4 regions of the Streptomyces sp. NPDC002130 genome follow, and region 4 is predicted to be linked to each of the others. Evidence: riboswitches for the same ligand, from Rfam matches in the RefSeq annotation. Region 4 holds a riboswitch; each other region holds the start of a gene.
The links. Region 4 has a riboswitch for cyclic di-AMP ahead of ABT116_RS03500 (M23 family metallopeptidase). Riboswitches for the same ligand answer to the same signal wherever they lie in the genome.
Positions count from the first base shown of each region.

Region 1: linked by a shared signal. The riboswitch ahead of ABT116_RS03065 (C40 family peptidase) and the one ahead of ABT116_RS03500 (M23 family metallopeptidase) in region 4 are both predicted to bind cyclic di-AMP.
Region 2: linked by a shared signal. The riboswitch ahead of ABT116_RS19355 (peptidoglycan DD-metalloendopeptidase family protein) and the one ahead of ABT116_RS03500 (M23 family metallopeptidase) in region 4 are both predicted to bind cyclic di-AMP.
Region 3: linked by a shared signal. The riboswitch ahead of ABT116_RS15620 (C40 family peptidase) and the one ahead of ABT116_RS03500 (M23 family metallopeptidase) in region 4 are both predicted to bind cyclic di-AMP.

Region 1 is NZ_JBEOXI010000009.1:43,316-47,400, reverse strand. It holds gene pcrA (DNA helicase PcrA) at 1-1,469, opposite strand, end outside; cyclic di-AMP (ydaO/yuaA leader) riboswitch at 1,784-1,955, shown strand; gene ABT116_RS03065 (C40 family peptidase) at 1,964-3,151, shown strand; gene ABT116_RS03060 (SLAC1 family transporter) at 3,248-4,085, shown strand, end outside.
Region 2 is NZ_JBEOXI010000094.1:18,591-22,675, reverse strand. It holds gene ABT116_RS19365 (SGNH/GDSL hydrolase family protein) at 1-79, opposite strand, end outside; gene ABT116_RS19360 (DUF6250 domain-containing protein) at 225-941, opposite strand; gene ABT116_RS19355 (peptidoglycan DD-metalloendopeptidase family protein) at 1,137-2,066, opposite strand; cyclic di-AMP (ydaO/yuaA leader) riboswitch at 2,071-2,225, opposite strand; gene ABT116_RS19350 (alpha-galactosidase) at 2,542-4,085, opposite strand, start outside.
Region 3 is NZ_JBEOXI010000067.1:27,489-31,573, reverse strand. It holds gene ABT116_RS15630 (ATP-dependent Clp protease proteolytic subunit) at 67-702, shown strand; gene ABT116_RS15625 (hypothetical protein) at 710-1,018, shown strand; cyclic di-AMP (ydaO/yuaA leader) riboswitch at 1,367-1,566, shown strand; gene ABT116_RS15620 (C40 family peptidase) at 1,570-2,043, shown strand; gene ABT116_RS15615 (DUF6328 family protein) at 2,125-2,793, shown strand; gene ABT116_RS15610 (ATP-binding protein) at 2,901-3,359, opposite strand; gene ABT116_RS15605 (helix-turn-helix domain-containing protein) at 3,573-4,085, shown strand, end outside.
Region 4 is NZ_JBEOXI010000011.1:9,030-13,114, reverse strand. It holds gene ABT116_RS03510 (HPr family phosphocarrier protein) at 3-284, shown strand; gene ABT116_RS03505 (GntR family transcriptional regulator) at 443-1,138, opposite strand; gene ABT116_RS03500 (M23 family metallopeptidase) at 1,327-2,115, opposite strand; cyclic di-AMP (ydaO/yuaA leader) riboswitch at 2,128-2,292, opposite strand; gene ABT116_RS03495 (M16 family metallopeptidase) at 2,485-3,873, opposite strand; gene ABT116_RS03490 (M16 family metallopeptidase) at 3,870-4,085, opposite strand, start outside.

The DNA.
Region 1 (4,085 bases), on a different contig from region 4:
AGGATCCGGCGCAGCGGTACCGAGTCCTCGGGGTTGGACAGGACGCGCAGGTAGGCCAGGACGTCCCGGACCTCCTTGCGCTCGTAGAAGCGGACACCGCCGACGACCTTGTAGGGCAGGCCGACGCGGATGAAGACCTCTTCGAAGACACGGGACTGGGCGTTGGTGCGGTAGAAGACGGCGACGTCGCCGGCCTTGGCCTCTCCGGCGTCCGTGAGGCGGTCTATCTCGTCGGCGACGAACTGCGCCTCGTCGTGCTCGGTGTCGGCGACGTAGCCGGTGATCCGGGCGCCGGAGCCGGCGTTGGTCCACAGGTTCTTGGGCCGGCGGGACTCGTTGCGCTCGATGACGGCGTTGGCGGCGCTGAGGATCGTCTGCGTCGAGCGGTAGTTCTGCTCCAGCAGGATCGTCGTCGCGTCCGGGTAGTCCTCCTCGAACTGGAGGATGTTGCGGATCGTCGCGCCGCGGAAGGCGTAGATCGACTGGTCGGCGTCACCCACCACGCAGAGCTCGGCGGGCGGGATCTCGGCCTCGGGCGGCACGTCGACGGGGTGTTCCGAGGTGCCGACCAGCTCGCGGACGAGGGCGTACTGCGCGTGGTTGGTGTCCTGGTACTCGTCCACCAGGACGTGCCGGAAGCGGCGGCGGTAGTGCTCGGCGACGTCCGGGAAGGCGCGCAGCAGGTTGACCGTCGTCATGATCAGGTCGTCGAAGTCGAGGGCGTTCGCCTCGCGCAGCCGCGACTGGTACATGGCGTAGGCCTGGGCGAGGGTCTTCTCGAACCCGTCGGTGGCCTGGGCCGCGAAGTCCTCCTCGTCGATCAGCTCGTTCTTCAGGTTGCTGATCTTGGCGCTGAAGGACTTCGGCGGGAAGCGCTTGGGGTCGAGGTCGAGGTCGCGGCAGACCAGGGCCATCAGGCGCTTGGAGTCGGCGGCGTCGTAGATCGAGAAGGACGAGGTGAAGCCGAGCTTCTTGCTCTCGCGCCTGAGGATGCGCACGCACGCGCTGTGGAAGGTCATGACCCACATGGCGTTCGCACGCGGGCCGACGAGCTGCTCCACGCGCTCCTTCATCTCGCCGGCGGCCTTGTTGGTGAAGGTGATCGCGAGGATCTGGCCCGGGTGCACGTCCCGCTCGGCGAGCAGGTGGGCGATGCGATGCGTGAGCACACGGGTCTTGCCGGAGCCGGCGCCGGCCACGATGAGCAGCGGGGAGCCGGAGTGGACGACGGCGGCGCGCTGGTTGTCGTTCAGCCCCTCCAGGAGGGCGGCTGTGTCCACCACCGGGCGGGGGGCTCCGTCCCGGTAGTAGGCGTCCCGGTCCGGGGGCGCGTCGAACTTCCCGCCGAACAGATCGTCCGGGATCGGCTCCGGAACGTGATCGTCCTCGGGTGGCGGCGGGGGCTCGTCCGCGGGGCCCCGCTGGGCCTGGAGGTTCGCCAGGAAGCTGTCGTCAAAGAGGCTGCTCATCGCTCTCCGAGTCTAGGGCGCCCCACTGACAGCCCGCCGCCGCCCTGAGAACATCGCCGCGCGCCCGGGGTCCCGCCGACCGCCCGGCGGCGCGTTGTCGCCCTCCATGACGGCGCGATCACGCCCTGCTACACACCCGGCATGTAGGGACTTTTCCCGCCCAATCCCCCTTGATCGTTCACTCTCGGCAACGCTCGGGAATAAGGTCACGAAAATGTATCGGGCATATCACCCATCAACCTTCACAGGGGCCACACGAGTTGGCTACGGTGCGACCAGGCCGCATGACCCCCACCGGCGAACGTCGCCGGGCCGCGCGGCCTCCGCCGAGTCCGGTGTGCCGCAGCGGCAGCCGGAGCCGGGGACCCAACCGTGAACCTGGGGTGAATCGGCCCGACTCCTGTGCGGAGAAGGCCGTAGGGCAAACCTTCCGAACCACCCGCCCGAACCCGACAGCTAACCCGGTAGGCGGAACATGGAAGGAGTCGCCTCCCTTGGCGTCGCACCGCAAGTCGCGTCCTACGGGTACGCGCATGGCAGGCATACGGACCCCCGCCCTCGCAACGGCGGCCCTCACCTCCGTGGCCCTGCTGTCCCAGTCGGCCAACGCCGCCCCCGAGGCCGACGACAAGCCCAGCCTGGAGGAAGTCGAGAAGAAGGTCGACGACCTGTACCGCCAGGCCGAGTCGGCGACCGACAAGTACAACGCGGCCAAGGAGAAGACCGCGAAGCAGCGCAAGCGCGTCGACACCCTCCTCGACGATGTCGCCCAGCGCACCCAGAAGCTCAACGAGGCACGCGAGGAGCTGGGTTCCTTCGCCTCCGCCCAGTACCGCACCGGTGCCGCCGCCCCGGACACGGCGACGTTCCTGCTCGCGGACACCCCGCAGGACTACTTCGACCAGACCCAGCTGATGGACCGGATGACCGGCCGTCAGAAGGTCGCGGTCGACGACTACGTCACGCAGCAGTCCGAGACGATGAAGAAGCGCCAGGAGGCCACCGAGAGCCTCGAGACGCTCACCGATTCGCAGGGTGACCTGAAGACGGCCAAGGCCACCGTCCAGCGCAAGCTCGCCGACGCGCGCGAGCTGATGACGAAGCTGACCGCCGAGGAGAAGGCCCGGCTCGCGGCCATCGAGAAGGAGAAGCGGGCGGAGGCCGCCCGCAAGGCCGACGAGCTGGCCCGGCAGCAGGCCGCGCAGCAGAAGGCGCAGGAGGAGGCCGCCCGGCAGCAGGACGGCGCGTCCTCCACGTCCGGATCGACGGGGCCGTCGGGCTCCGGCTCGTCCTCCTCGACGGCCCCGGCCGACTCCTCGTACGCGACCAAGGCCGACAAGGCGCTCGCCTTCGCCCGCGCCCAGATCGGCAAGCCGTACGTGTGGGGCGCCGTCGGCCCCGGCTCCTACGACTGCTCCGGCCTCACCCAGGCCGCCTGGAAGGCCGCGGGCGTCACCCTGCCCCGCACGACCTACGACCAGGTCAATGCCGGCAGCACGGTCCCGCTCTCCCAGGCGCAACCCGGTGACCTCGTCTTCTTCTACGACGACGTCACCCACGTAGGGATCTACATCGGCAACGGCATGATGATCCACGCGCCGAAGCCCGGCACGTACGTGCGCGAGGAGTCGATCTACTACGACGGCGAGTCGGCGATCCACAGCGTGGTGCGCCCGGCCTGAGTGAAGCCTGCGGGCAAAGAGGTCGCGTCAGGTTTTTGAGGGGCACGCGCGCGTGCCCCTCTCGTAACGCGCGCACCGCTCTCTAGCATCGGCGCTATGTCCGGTCCCTCCCCGTTTGCCACCTGGTGGGCGACGTATGCGCTGGCGACCGGCAGCATGTCGGTCGGTCTCGACTCGGCGGGGTACGCGGTCCTCGCCCGCATCGCCCTGGCCCTGGCCTGCGCGGCCTGGCTGGCGGCGGCCGCGGGCCTCGCCCAGCGGACGCGGGGCGAGTGGCGGGTGGAGACACCGGCCGCGCTCACCACCGTGGCGGCGGCCGCGGTCCTGGGCACGGGCTTCTCCGCGGCCGGGCAGCAGCCCCTGGCCGAGGCGCTGCTGGCGCTCGCCATGCTGCTCTGGGCGGTGCTCCTCACCGCGGAGGCCGAGGGGCGGCGCGGAACGGTGTTCCTGCGCTGCGTGGCCACCGAGGGGCTCGCCGTGCTCGGCGCCACGCTCGCCGCGGCCGACGCGGTGGCCTGGCTCGCCCACGCGGCCGTGGTGCTGTTCTGGCTGGGGCTCGCGCTCTACTGCTTCGCCCTGTTCCGTTTCCAGCCCCGGCAGGTGGAGGAGGGGCGCGGGGACCACTGGCTCGCGGCCGGCGCCCTCGCCGTCTCCGCACTGGCCGGGGCGAAACTCCTCGGCGCCGACAGCTCGCGCCTGTACCTGTGGAACGAGGAGAACGCCGACACCCTGCGCACGACGACCGTCTCGCTGCTCGTGCTCGCGCTGATCGCGTGCGTGGCCCTGCTCCTCGCCGAGCTCTTCTGGCCCCGGCACCACTACGACGTGCGGCGCTGGGCGACCGTGTTCGCCGCGGTCGTCACCGCGGCGGCCACCCTCGCGGTCGCCGCCGCCCTCGACACCCCCTGGCTCGACGTCGCCGGGGAAGTGCTGC
Region 2 (4,085 bases), on a different contig from region 4:
CGACGAACGCCCCGTCGGGGCCGGGGTCGCCGACGCCCTCGGTGAAGCTGTCCCCCACCGCCACGTACGACCCGATCACTGCTTTGCTGTCACTCTTCGAATCGTCTGCCACAGCAGCCCATGATTCACCTTCGAATGTGACCTACGCGACCGTAGGAAAGGGTTGACGGGCGGTGATATAAGCCACTCCTAAAGTGTTCGCCAACTCCGGAATACCCCGCTTGTCAGGGATGTTTCGGGGTGAGCCGCCAGACCCGGAATCCACTGATCCGGAAGTGGCTCCAGACGGTCCGGAAGGCGAAATGGCCACCGGTGTAGGGCTGCGGATCGGTGTGGTCGAAGACGAGCCGCCCGTTGTTCCACCATCGGACCATGGAACCGTCGGACACGATCCGCACCCGGTTCGGCTCGCCCGGCACCAGCAGCGGCTCGGTGTAGTCGAAGACCAGGGGACGGACGCCGGGTTCGCCGACGTAGCGGCGCAGCCGGGTCGTGGTGTTGTAGTTGGCACCGTAGCCCGCGTAGTACGTCGTGAGGTGGTCGTACTCGTCGAGGGCTCCGCCGCGCGGTGTCGCGAAGAGGTCGTCCGGCGAGCGCACGTCGGTCGCGTTCCAGAAGTTGTTGAGGTCCGAGACCCGGTCGTTGACGCCGCCCTCGGAGACGGGGGTCGCGGTGTATTCGAGCACGTAGGGCCCCTCGAGCCGCTGCCTGAACCACACGGTCGCGCCGCTCGGTACGTCGATCTCCAGTGTGCCGCGTGAGGCGGTGACGGTGCCGCCGTCCTGGAGTTCGGCCGCCCATTGCCCGAGCCCGTGGCAGAAGTCGTCGCGTGCGATGAGACGGCGGTGCGGGGACGCGGCGTGCGCGGGGGCCGTGGGGGCGAGGGCCGCCAGGGCGGCTCCGGCGGCCAGGGCTCCGAACGCTCTGCGGGTGGTCGGCACGGTGACACCACTCCTCGGGATCCGCCGGGAAGGCTCTGGAAAGCGCTTGCACTCCGGCCGTGATCACTCTGTCCCAACTGCCGCCGCCTGTCGATCCCTTGGGGCGAGCGACGGCACGCGCTCACACCGAAGGCCGGACCCGGGGATCGGGGTCCGGCCTTCGGTCGCGTGTCAGGCAGGTGGTCGTGCGGTGGGTCAGCCGACGGAGACGCCGTGCGAGCGCAGGAAGGCGACCGGGTCCACGTCCGAGCCGTAGTCCGGCGTGGTGCGGATCTCGAAGTGCAGGTGCGGTCCGGTCACGTTGCCGGTGGCGCCCGACAGGCCGACCTGCTGCCCGGCGGTCACGGTCTGGCCGGCCGACACGGAGAGCTGGGACAGGTGGGCGTACTGGGCGTAGTAGCCGTCGTTCAGCTTGATGACGACCTGGTTGCCGTAGGCGCCGCCCCAGCCGGCGGAGACGACCGTGCCCGCGCCGACGGCCTTGAGGGAGGTGCCGGTCGGGACGACGAAGTCGACACCGGTGTGGTAGCCGCTGGACCACATGCTGCCGGACATGCGGTACGGGGTGCCGACGGTGGCACCGTCCACCGGGAGGGCGTACCCGCCGGCGTTGCTCTCGGCGGCGGGCTTGGCGGCGGCCGGCTTCGCGGCGGTCTCGGCCTTCGGGGCCGAATCGGCGGCGGACGGCTTCGGGGCCGAGGCCTTCGGGGCAGAGGCCTTCGGCGCGGACGGGGCCGAGGACTTCGGCGCGCTCGCGGCCTTCTTGCCGATCGACAGCTTCAGGCCCGGGTGGATCAGCGACGGGTCGGAGCCGACGGCGTCACGGTTGTCCGCGTAGAGCTTCTTCCAGCCGCCGCTGACGTTCTGGTCGTCGGCGATCTTCGCGAGGTAGTCGCCGGCCTTCACGGTGTACGTGCTGGCGCCGTTGGCCTTTCCTGCGGCCTTCTTCTCGGCGGCCGGAGCGGACTGGACGGCCTTTTCCGGAGCCGACTGCGGGGTCGCGGCGTGAGCGCCGGCGGCCCCCATGAGCGGCAGGGCGAGGGCGGCCCCGCCGGTTCCGGCGACGGCGATGGAGCGGGTGAAACGCTGGGTCTTGGGGCGGCGGTGCTTACCCTTCGCGGGCATGGCGAATTCCTCTCCGTCGCCTGCGAGGTGAGCTGTCGGGTGCGGGCTGGAGATGCCCGGCCGCGCCGTGGCGCGGCTTAACCCCAAGCCGTTCCGGGAACCGGAACAGGCGTCTTACCTGTGGGTCCCCCGCTCCTGCCGTACGTCGGGTCAGTGTGTGCGGGCTCCGGGCGGCGGCAGGATTAGGCGTCCGTCCGGATTGGTGTGGAACGTAAGCGACCACGACGCAATAGGACAAGCTTGCGGTTGCCTGTGACGGTGTTTTTCTTGACGCGTCGCCACATATGCCGTCACCGAGCGTGGATCACCGATCCCCCGCTCCACTCAATGGCCCTGAAAATTACGGAGATTACGTGAACATGGCGACAGCACATCGTCACGAATATGACGATGGTCACGCACCCCGACCTCATCTCCTTTACGATCGGGGCACGTTATCCCTAAGCGGCTAAAATTCCCTATTCGGACACAATGACTACTTCCGCTTAAGGCGGACGATCGCGGCGTCCAGATCCCCGCGCAAACCGACCCGCAGTCCATGGTGAAGCAGCACGGCCCCTCGGTGAACTTCGCCCGTTTCAGGGCATTCATACGATTCTGTCGGGTCAAGGCCGCGCAGCCGGAGCGTCGGAACGGGCTCGCCGTAGCGCTGCGCCTGGAGCCAGGCGAAGACGACGGTCTCCTCGCCGAGGACGTACTGGACGGCGCTCAGCCCGCCCTCCGGAGGCCGCAGCCGGTACTGGTCGCCGCGCTGCACCACGGGCCGGATCTCCTTGTAGAGCCCCACCCACTGCGCCGCCTCGGCGAGCTCCTCCGGCGTCCACTTCGTGAGGTCGCCGCCGACCCCGAGCACCCCGGCCATGGCGCTGACGAACCGGAACCGCAGCGAGCTGGCCCGGTGGTTGAGCATGGCGTTCGGGCTGTCGGTGACCCAGGCGGCCATGACCCGGGCCGGATGGATCTGACTGAAGCCGTGCTGGATGGCGAGCCGGTCGAGGGGGTCGGTGTTGTCCGAGGTCCACACCTGGTCCGTGCGGCTCAGCACACCGAGGTCGATCCTCCCGCCGCCGCCCGAGCAGGACTCGAAGGCCACCCCCGGGTGGGCGGCCCGCAGCCGGTCCAGCAGGGCGTACAGGCCGTGCACGTGGTCGACCCACAACCGCTGCGGGTAGGCGTCGTCCGGCCAGCCGGCGTCGGTGAAGCAGCGGTTGAAGTCCCACTTCACGTAGTCGATCGGCGCACTGGAGAGGAGCCCGTCGAGCTGCTCCCACAGGTACTCCCGGACGTCCTCCCGGGCGAGATTGAGTACCAGCTGGTTGCGGAACTCCGTCCGCTTTCGTCCCGATTGGTACTGCACCCAGTCGGGGTGCGCGCGGTACAGGTCGCTGTCCGGGTTGACCATCTCCGGCTCGACCCAGATCCCGAACTGCATCCCGAGGCCGTGCACATGGTCGGCGAGCGGCTTCAGCCCGCCCGGGAAGCGGTCGGGGTTGGGGGTCCAGTCGCCGAGCCCGGCCCGGTCGCTGGTGCGCGCCCCGAACCAGCCGTCGTCGACCACGAACAGCTCGACTCCCATGGCGGCGGCCCGCTCGGCGAGCTCCCGCTGCTGCTCCTCGGAGATGTCGAACTCGGTGGCCTCCCAGGAGTTGAACAGCACGGGCCGGTCCCGGCCGGCGTCCGGGATCACGTACGCCCGCTGGTAGGCGTGCCAGGCGCGGCTCGCCCCGCCGAATCCGCCGTCGCTGAAGAGCCCGGCGAAGACGGGGGTCGTGTACGACTCCCCGGTGCCGAGCGTCAGCAGTCCGGAGTCGTCGTAGCCGGCGCCGCCGGTGATCTGCACGCGCGCGTCCGGGAGCTGGGCCACGGCGATGCGCCAGGACCCGGACCAGCCCAGGGCGCAGCTGTAGACCTCGCCGCGCTCCTCGGTGGCGTCGGTGTCGAGGGCGACCCACGGCAGGTGCTGGTGGGAGGTGTGGCCGCGACGGCTGCCGATGACCTTCTCGCCGTGGGTGAGTCCGG
Region 3 (4,085 bases), on a different contig from region 4:
TCCTGTACATTTTTTACAGAGACGGCTGTCGCCGGAGACAGCTCTGCCCGCGAGGAGGGGTTCGCCATGACCCGACCGTCCGCCCGCTACGTGCTGCCCGAGTTCACCGAACGCACGGCGTCCGGGCAACGGACGATGGATCCGTACGCGAAGCTCCTGGAGGAGCGGATCGTCTTCCTCGGGGCGCCGGTGGACGAGACCTCGGCGAACGATGTGATGGCCCAGTTCATGCACTTGGAGCACCAGGCCCCGGAGCGCGACATCTCGCTCTACATCAACTCTCCCGGCGGCAGCTTCCATGCGATGACGGCGATCTACGACACGATGCGGTACGTCTCCTGCGATGTGGAGACGATTCTCCTGGGCCAGGCCGGTGCCGCCTCCTCGGTGCTGCTGGCGGCGGGCACGCCCGGCAAGCGATTCGCGCTGCCCGACGCGCGCCTGGTGATCCATCAGCCGGCCCTGCCCGAGCCGATCCGGGGCCAGGCGAGCGATCTGGCCATCCAGGCGGCTGAGTTGACGCGCATCCGGAGCCGGATGGAGGAGATGCTCGCGCTGCACACGGGCCGCACCCCGGAGCAGGTGAGCGCGGACATCGAGCGGGACAAGGTCCTCACCGCGCAGGAGGCGGTGGAGTACGGCCTGGTCGACGGGATCATCCCCAGCCGCAAGGCCACCCTCGCCCCGCCGACCGGGCAGTGAGGCCCCGGTGCTCCCGCCCGAACTTCCGCCGCTGCCCGCCCTGACCCGCGCCGAGGCCGAACTGATCGACCGTTACCTCGACGTGGTCGACCTGCTCGGCCGCATCAACCCGGCCCGGGACGGCGACACCTACCGCGGGCTGCGCGCCGCCCAGGCCCTCGTCGGCAAGGCGACCGCGCTGCGTGACGCTCTGGCCCTGATGCACCAGCGGGGCGAGACGGAACTGCACGCCGACACCCTGGCCCGGGCGCTGCGCGTACTGGACGGCGAGCGGCGCACGGCCCGGCTCACCCTGCCCCCGGATTCCGTCAGTTGAGGCGCAGCCATCGGTCCGGACGCCCGACGGACGGCGGAGCGTCCGGAGCTGAGTCGAAACGGACCAAAAGACGTACCGCTGTTCGGAGTAGGCGGGAGGCCGATTTTGAGACCCTTCCGGTTGCGCAACGCGCGTGGCCCGGGGGCGGAATGGGACATTCCGTCGCTGGTCCGGCGGTCCGCGAACCCGTGGACAGTGGCGCGAACGCACACGTGTCCACCCGAACGGGTGAGTGGTGAGTAACAACACAAATCCCCGGTTCCGTTGGGAAATCCGGACAGTCATGCGCCAAGATCCCTGCTTGACGACAAGCCCCCGCCGCTGTGGCGGGGCGATCCGGGCGGACGCCGAGTCCTGCCGCCGCCCGGATGACCGGTCGACAGGAGTGGATCGGCAGGAGTGGAGGACCCAAGCACGACGGGTCGCCGGGACGGTCACGCCATGACCGGACCTGAGCAGCCCTTGGGGTGAAGCCGCGTCAGCGGCCGGGCAACTTTGTCAGCCCGAATCCGACAGGTCATCCTTCACAGGCGGCTGACGAAGGGTTGCGCATGACTGCGCTCAATCGTGTCCCGTCGCTCATGGCCCGAGCCGGTACGGCCTCGGCGCTCACCATCGCCGCGGTGGGCGGCTCGATCGTGGCCCCCGGCTTCGCCTCCGAGGCCGCGGCAGCCACACCTGCGACCAAGGCACTCCAGATCGCGGCATCCAAGAAGGGATCGCCCTACAAGTACGGGGCGATAGGACCGCACCGGTTCGACTGCTCCGGGCTCACGCTCTACTCGTTCAAGAAGGCCGGCAAGAAGCTCCCCCGCACGGCTGCCCAGCAGTACAACAAGACGCGCCACATCTCCGCCAAGAACCGCAAGGCCGGAGACCTGGTGTTCTTCCACTCGGGCAGCAACGTGTACCACGTCGGTATCTACGCGGGTAAGAACAAGCTCTGGCACTCCCCGAAGAGCGGGGACGTGGTGCGACTGCAGAAGATCTGGACCAAGAGCGTCTGGTACGGGCGCGTGAGGTGATCCGCCCGGCGTGCGGCGGCGTCCTGACGCGCCGCCGCACGCCGGAGCGTGACACGGGCGCAAGTGGATACCCGTGACGTCATGGCCGAGCACCGTCCCTGCACCGCGCGCAACGAGACTCCGCTGCAACGCGCCGACCGCAACTTCGTCGAGCTGCTCCAGGAACTCCGCGTCACTCAGACGGGTGTGCAGATCCTCTTCGCCTTCCTGCTGTCGCTGGCCTTCACCTCGCGCTTCGGGGACCTCGACACGGTCCAGCGCGTCACCTACGTCACCACGCTGCTGCTGGCGGTCCTGGCCGCCGCGCTCTTCACCGCGCCGGCCGCGCTGCACCGCTCCCTCTTCCAGCAGGGCGCCAAGCCCCGCATAGTGCAGGTCTCCTCGCGCCTGGCCACGACCGGTCTGTGCGTACTGGTGTTCGCGTTCAGCGGTTCGGTGCTGCTGGTGGTCGACGTGACCACGGGCCGTACCGGTGGCATCGCGGCGGGCGCCGCGACCTTCCTGGTCTGCGTCGGACTGTGGGGGGGTGCTCCCTCGGCTGGTGCGGCGGGCGGGGCGGCACGGGGAACGGGACGGCGCCGGGGAGACCACCGGGGAGGAGCCGGAGGAAGCCGACATCAGGATCCCCGCACCGCTGCGGCGCACTGTCCGGCAGCCGTCAGGGCTTCGAGGGGCGGCAGCACACCGGGAGGCGTCGGCGCGGCACCGGTGACGGCAGGGGGCTCCGGCGGGCCACAAGGCGCGGAGTGAGCTTCCCAGAGCCGTGGGAGTGGCCGGATGTGGGTCGCGCGGGCCGGGGTGCGTCGAGGGCGCCCGGTGGGGAGGTTCTTCAGGCCCTTCAGGTCGTGCTGTGACGGCTACGGCTCCTGCTGGCCCGCCGTCGTCACCGGCCGGACCGGGACGGCCCACGGGAGTTCGATCGAGATGGTCTTGCCGCCTTCGCGGGTCGGGCGGATACGGAGTCTGCCGCCGCACTCGGCGGTCAGCCAGCGGATGATGACCAGGCCCCGGCCGTTGTCCTGCTGAACGGCCGCGGGCAGGCGTCTGGGGAAGCGCGGGTGACTGTCCGTGACACCGATGCGCAGTTGTTCGTCGCGGTCCAGCTCGACGTCCACGGTGAAGGTGGGCGACTGGCCGAAGGTGTGCTGGACGGCATTGGTGGCGAGTTCCGAGATGATGAGCCGGACGGTGTCGGACGCGTCCGTGTCCGGCGGCAGGCCCCACTCCGCCAGCGTGCTCACCACATAGGCACGCGCTGCGGAGACCGAGGCGGGATCGCTCGGCAGAGTGACGGATGCTTCCAGATGGTCTGCCATGGCGACGTCGTCCCTTTCCCACGGGACCGTAGCCCGACACGGAGCGGATGGTTCGAGTACGGTCCCGGACTGGTGCTTCGTCGTCAGACTGCCACCAGAACACCCCTGAAGGTCGGCGATCCACCAAGATATGCATATATCTGTCGCTCAAAGCGGTGAACTCTGCGACGCGAGACCGTATTTGGGTGGCTCCGAAGGAGTAAGGAGGAGCCCATGCAGCACGGTCCCGCGGTGCGCCGCCGGAAACTGGGCGCCGAACTGCGTGAGCTGCGCTCCTGGGCGGGGCTCACGAGCGGTGAGGCGGCCCGGCTGGTGGGCTGGCACCAGTCCAAGGTCAGCCGGATCGAGACGGGCACGAGCGGTGTGAAACCGGCCGATGTGCGGTTACTTCTGGACGCCTACGGTGTGACGGACTCCCAACTGCGCGAATTGCTCATGGTGTTGGCGGGCGCCGAGGACAGCGGTGGTCGGCACCACTGGTGGCACGCCTACCGGGGGGTGCTGCCGCCGACCTACCGGGACTTCATCAGCCTGGAGTCCCAGGCGGGGGCGATGCGCACGCTGGAGACCACCGTCGTCCCTGGCCTGCTCCAGACACCCGAGTACGCGCGTGCGGTGACGCGGGCCGCGGTGGAGGGGCTCCCTGAGGACCGGCTCGACACGCTGGTCGAGGTACGGCTGGCCCGGCAGGACGTGCTGCGCGCCGATCCCCCGCTGAGACTCAGC
Region 4 (4,085 bases):
ACATGGCTGAGCGCCGCGTCAACGTCGGCTGGGCCGAGGGCCTCCACGCCCGCCCCGCCTCCATCTTCGTCCGAGCCGCCACGGCCGCAGGCGTCCCGGTGACGATCGCCAAGGCTGACGGCAACCCCGTCAACGCGGCCTCGATGCTGGCCGTCCTGGGCCTCGGCGCCCAGGGGGGCGAGGAGATCGTCCTCGCCTCCGACGCCGAGGGCGCGGACGCCGCCCTCGACCGGCTGGCGAAGCTGGTCTCCGAGGGTCTCGAGGAACTGCCCGAGACCGTCTGATTTCCCGGGCGCCCGATGCGGCGCACAGCGAAGGGCTCGTCCGAATTCACCGGGCGGGCCCTTCGCTATTCCCGGCCCACACGGAGCAGGAATTCCCGTGTCCGGGCAGCGGAAATAAGCCCCCGAGAATTCACCTCTATTTGTATACGGCTGCCGTGTTAATGCCGCAGGCTCGCCGTGTTTACGGGATGTTGCGAGTTCCTCACACGGTCGGCGCGTTCCTCGGCGGAGCCGAGGCGCAGGCGGTGCGCGCCGGTCGCGCGCTCGGTGTGCAGCGCCGTGACCGCCCGCGCGCGCTCGCCGTCCCCGCGCGCCACCGCGTCCACGATCGCGCCGTGCTCCGTCCAGGACTCCACCGGGCTGAGCGGCGCCTCCACGGCGTACATCCATGTGATCTTGTGGCGGAGCTGGGTGAGCATCGAGGTCAGGGCGGGGCTGCCGGAGGCCTGGGCGAGCGTCTCGTGGAACCAGGCGCCCAGGGAGCGCAGGTCGTCGCTGTTGCCACGACGGGCCCGGTCCTGGCCCAGCCGGACCAGGCCGCGCAGGACCTTCAGGTGCGCCTCGGTGCGGCGCTGGGCGGCGCGGGCCGCACCTAGCGGCTCCAGGAGCATCCGCATCTCCAGCAGGTCACCGGCCTCCTGCTCGGTGGGTTCGGCCACGCACGCGCCCGCGTGCCGGCGGGTCACCACGAAGCCCTCGGCCTCCAGCGTGCGCAGCGCCTCCCGGACGGGCACCCGCGAGACGCCGTAGCGGCGGGCGAGGAGTTCCTCGGTGAGCCGGCTGCCGCGTGCGTGGACACCCGCGACGATGTCGTCCCGGATGGCCGTGCACACCGAGTGCGCGGGAATACGCATGACCGACCTCCGCTTAATCCCCGTGAAACGCCGACGAGCGGCGCGCTTTCCGTGACTCTATTGCAATGAGCGGGAATTTCCGACGGCAGGCGGGAATCCGGGGATATTTTTTGGACAGCGGGCACCCGGAAACGCCGAAAGCCCCGGCTCGGGGAGCCGGGGCCTGGGAGACGGCGGAGTGGTTCCGGTCAGACGCCGACGCCGTGCGAGCGGAGGTAGGCGACCGGGTCGATGTCCGAGCCGTACTCGGGGCTCGTACGGGCCTCGAAGTGCAGGTGCGGGCCGGTGACGTTGCCGGTCGCGCCGGACAGGCCGATCTGCTGGCCGGGGGTGACCTGCTGGCCCACCGAGACGCCGATGGAGGACAGGTGGCCGTACTGGGTGTACGTCCCGTCGTTCATCTTGATCACGATCTGGTTGCCGTAGGAGCCGCCCCAGCCGGCCTCGACGACGGTGCCCGCGCCGACCGCGTGGACGGAGGTGCCGGTGGCGGCGTGGAAGTCGACACCGGTGTGGCTGCCGGAGGACCACAGGCCGCTGCTGGCCTTGTAGCCGGTGGAGACGTACGAGCCGGAGATCGGGGCCACGTAGGCGTTGAGGCGCTTGCGCTCGGCCTCGCGGGCGGCGCGCTCCTTGACCTCGCGGGCCTTCTCGGCCGCTGCCTTGGCCTTCTCGGCCACCTCGGCGGCGCGCTTGCGGGCGGCCTCCTCGGCCTTCTGCTTGGCGGCGGCCTCGTCGGCGGCCTGCTGCTGCGCGACGGCCTGGGCGTCGATCTGCTGGGCCACGGTGTCACCCATGGTGACGACCGGGGTGAGGCCGGTCTGCTCGGCGCTGGGCTCGGCGGCGAAGGCCGCGGGGGCCGCCACGGTGCCGATCACGCCGGTGGTGGCGAGGGCCGCGACACCCGCCGCGCGGGCGGTGCGGCGCTGGATCCTGCTGGGACGACGGTGCTTCCCGGTGGCGCGAGTGAACGCCATGTGGTGGCTGGTCCTTTCCTTCCCTCTCGCCTACCGGGTTAGCTGACGGGTTCGGAGCAGGAAGGTCTCCTACGGACTCCCTCGCGGCACGCGCGGGCGTCCGATTCACCCCAGGGACTGCGGTGGGTCCCCGGCTCCCCTGGCTCGCGCCGTACGGGGACTCGGCGATGACTGTCCGGTGCCGCGGGTGCGGCGCACTGCCTGACGAACAGCCCGGACGACGCTAAGCGGCGCCACTTTCAATTCCCAAACGAATCCCGGTGTTTGTAGCGCATCCCACAGGGCAGACAGGCAACTCCCATCCCAATTCGGGCATAAAGGGGCCCTGGTGCCTTCGAAGACATCCAGGGCCCCTGAGCGCGCGTGCCGCTACTCGGCGGCGACGACGGTGACTTCGCCGACGCCGAGCGCCTCGACAGGCGCCTTGATCTGCGCCGCGTCACCGACGAGGACGGTCACCAGCCGGTCCACCGGGAAGGCGCTGACGGCCGCCGCGGTGGCCTCCACGGTGCCGGTCGTGGCGAGCTGCCGGTACAGCGTGGCCTGGTAGTCGTCGGACAGATGCTGCTCGACCTGGTCGGCCAGCGTGCTCGCGACGGCCGCTGCCGTCTCGTACTTCAGCGGCGCGACGCCGACCAGGTTCTGCACGGCGACGTCCCGCTCGGCGTCGGTCAGCCCCTCGGCGGCGAGGGTGCGCAGCACCGTCCAGAGGTCCTCCAGCGCGGGGCCGGTGTTGGGCGTGTCCACGGAGCCGCTGATGGCGAGCATCGCCGCACCCGTGCCGTCGGGGGCGGACCTGAGGACCTGGCCGAACGCCCGTACGCCGTAGGTGTAGCCCTTCTCCTCCCGCAGGACGCGGTCCAGGCGGGAGGTGAGGGTGCCGCCGAGGCAGTAGGTGCCGAGCACCTGCGCGGGCCACACGCGGTCGTGCCGGTCCGGGCCGATCCGGCCGATCAGCAGCTGCGTCTGGACGGCGCCCGGGCGGTCCACGATGACGACCCGGCCGGTGTCGTCGGCGGTCACCGGCGGCACGGGCCGCGGCTCGGCCGGGGAGCCGGTCCAGGCGCCCAGCGTGTCCCCGAGCAGGGCGTCGAGGTCGATGCCGGTGAGGTCCCCGACGACCACGGCGGTGGCCGTGGCGGGGCGGACGTGCTTCTCGTAGAAGGCGCGTACGGCCGCCGAGTCGATGGCGGCGACGGTCTCCTCGGTGCCCTGCCGCGGCCGCGACATGCGCGAGTCCGCCGGGAACAGCTGCCGGGACAGTTCCTTGGCGGCCCGGCGCGAGGGGTTGGCGAGCTCGTGCGGGATCTCGTCGAGACGGTTGGCGACCAGCCGCTCGACCTCGCTGTCGGCGAACGCGGGGGCCCTCAGGGCGTCGGCGACCAGGCCCAGTCCCTTGGCGAGCCGGGAGGCCGGCACCTCCAGGCTGAGCCGGACACCGGGGTGGTCGGCGTGCGCGTCGAGGGTGGCGCCGGCGCGCTCCAGCTCGGCGGCGAAATCCTCGGCGGAGTGCTTGTCGGTGCCCTCGGAGAAGGCCCGGGCCATGATCGTGGCCACGCCGTCGAGGCCGGCGGGCTCGGCGTCCAGCGGGGCGTCGAGCAGCACCTCCACGGCGACGACCTGCTGGCCGGGGCGGTGGCAGCGCAGCACCGTGAGGCCGTTGCCGAGCGAGCCGCGCTCGGGGGCCGGGAAGGCCCACGGCTTGGCGTCGCCCGCCTGCGGCCGGGGGTGGAAGTCCATCGTGGCGAGCTCGGTCACCGGGCCGCCTCCTCGTTCTCGTCCTGGTCGGCGGGGGCTTCGGGGGCGGTCGGCTCGTAGACGAGCACCGCGCGGTTGTCGGGCCGCAGGCGGGCCTTGGCGACCTCCTGGACCTCCTCCGGGGTGATCTCCAGCACGCGCTGGACCGCGGTCAGGGCGAGCTGCGGGTCGCCGAACAGCACGGCGTACCGGCACAGTTCGTCGGCGCGGCC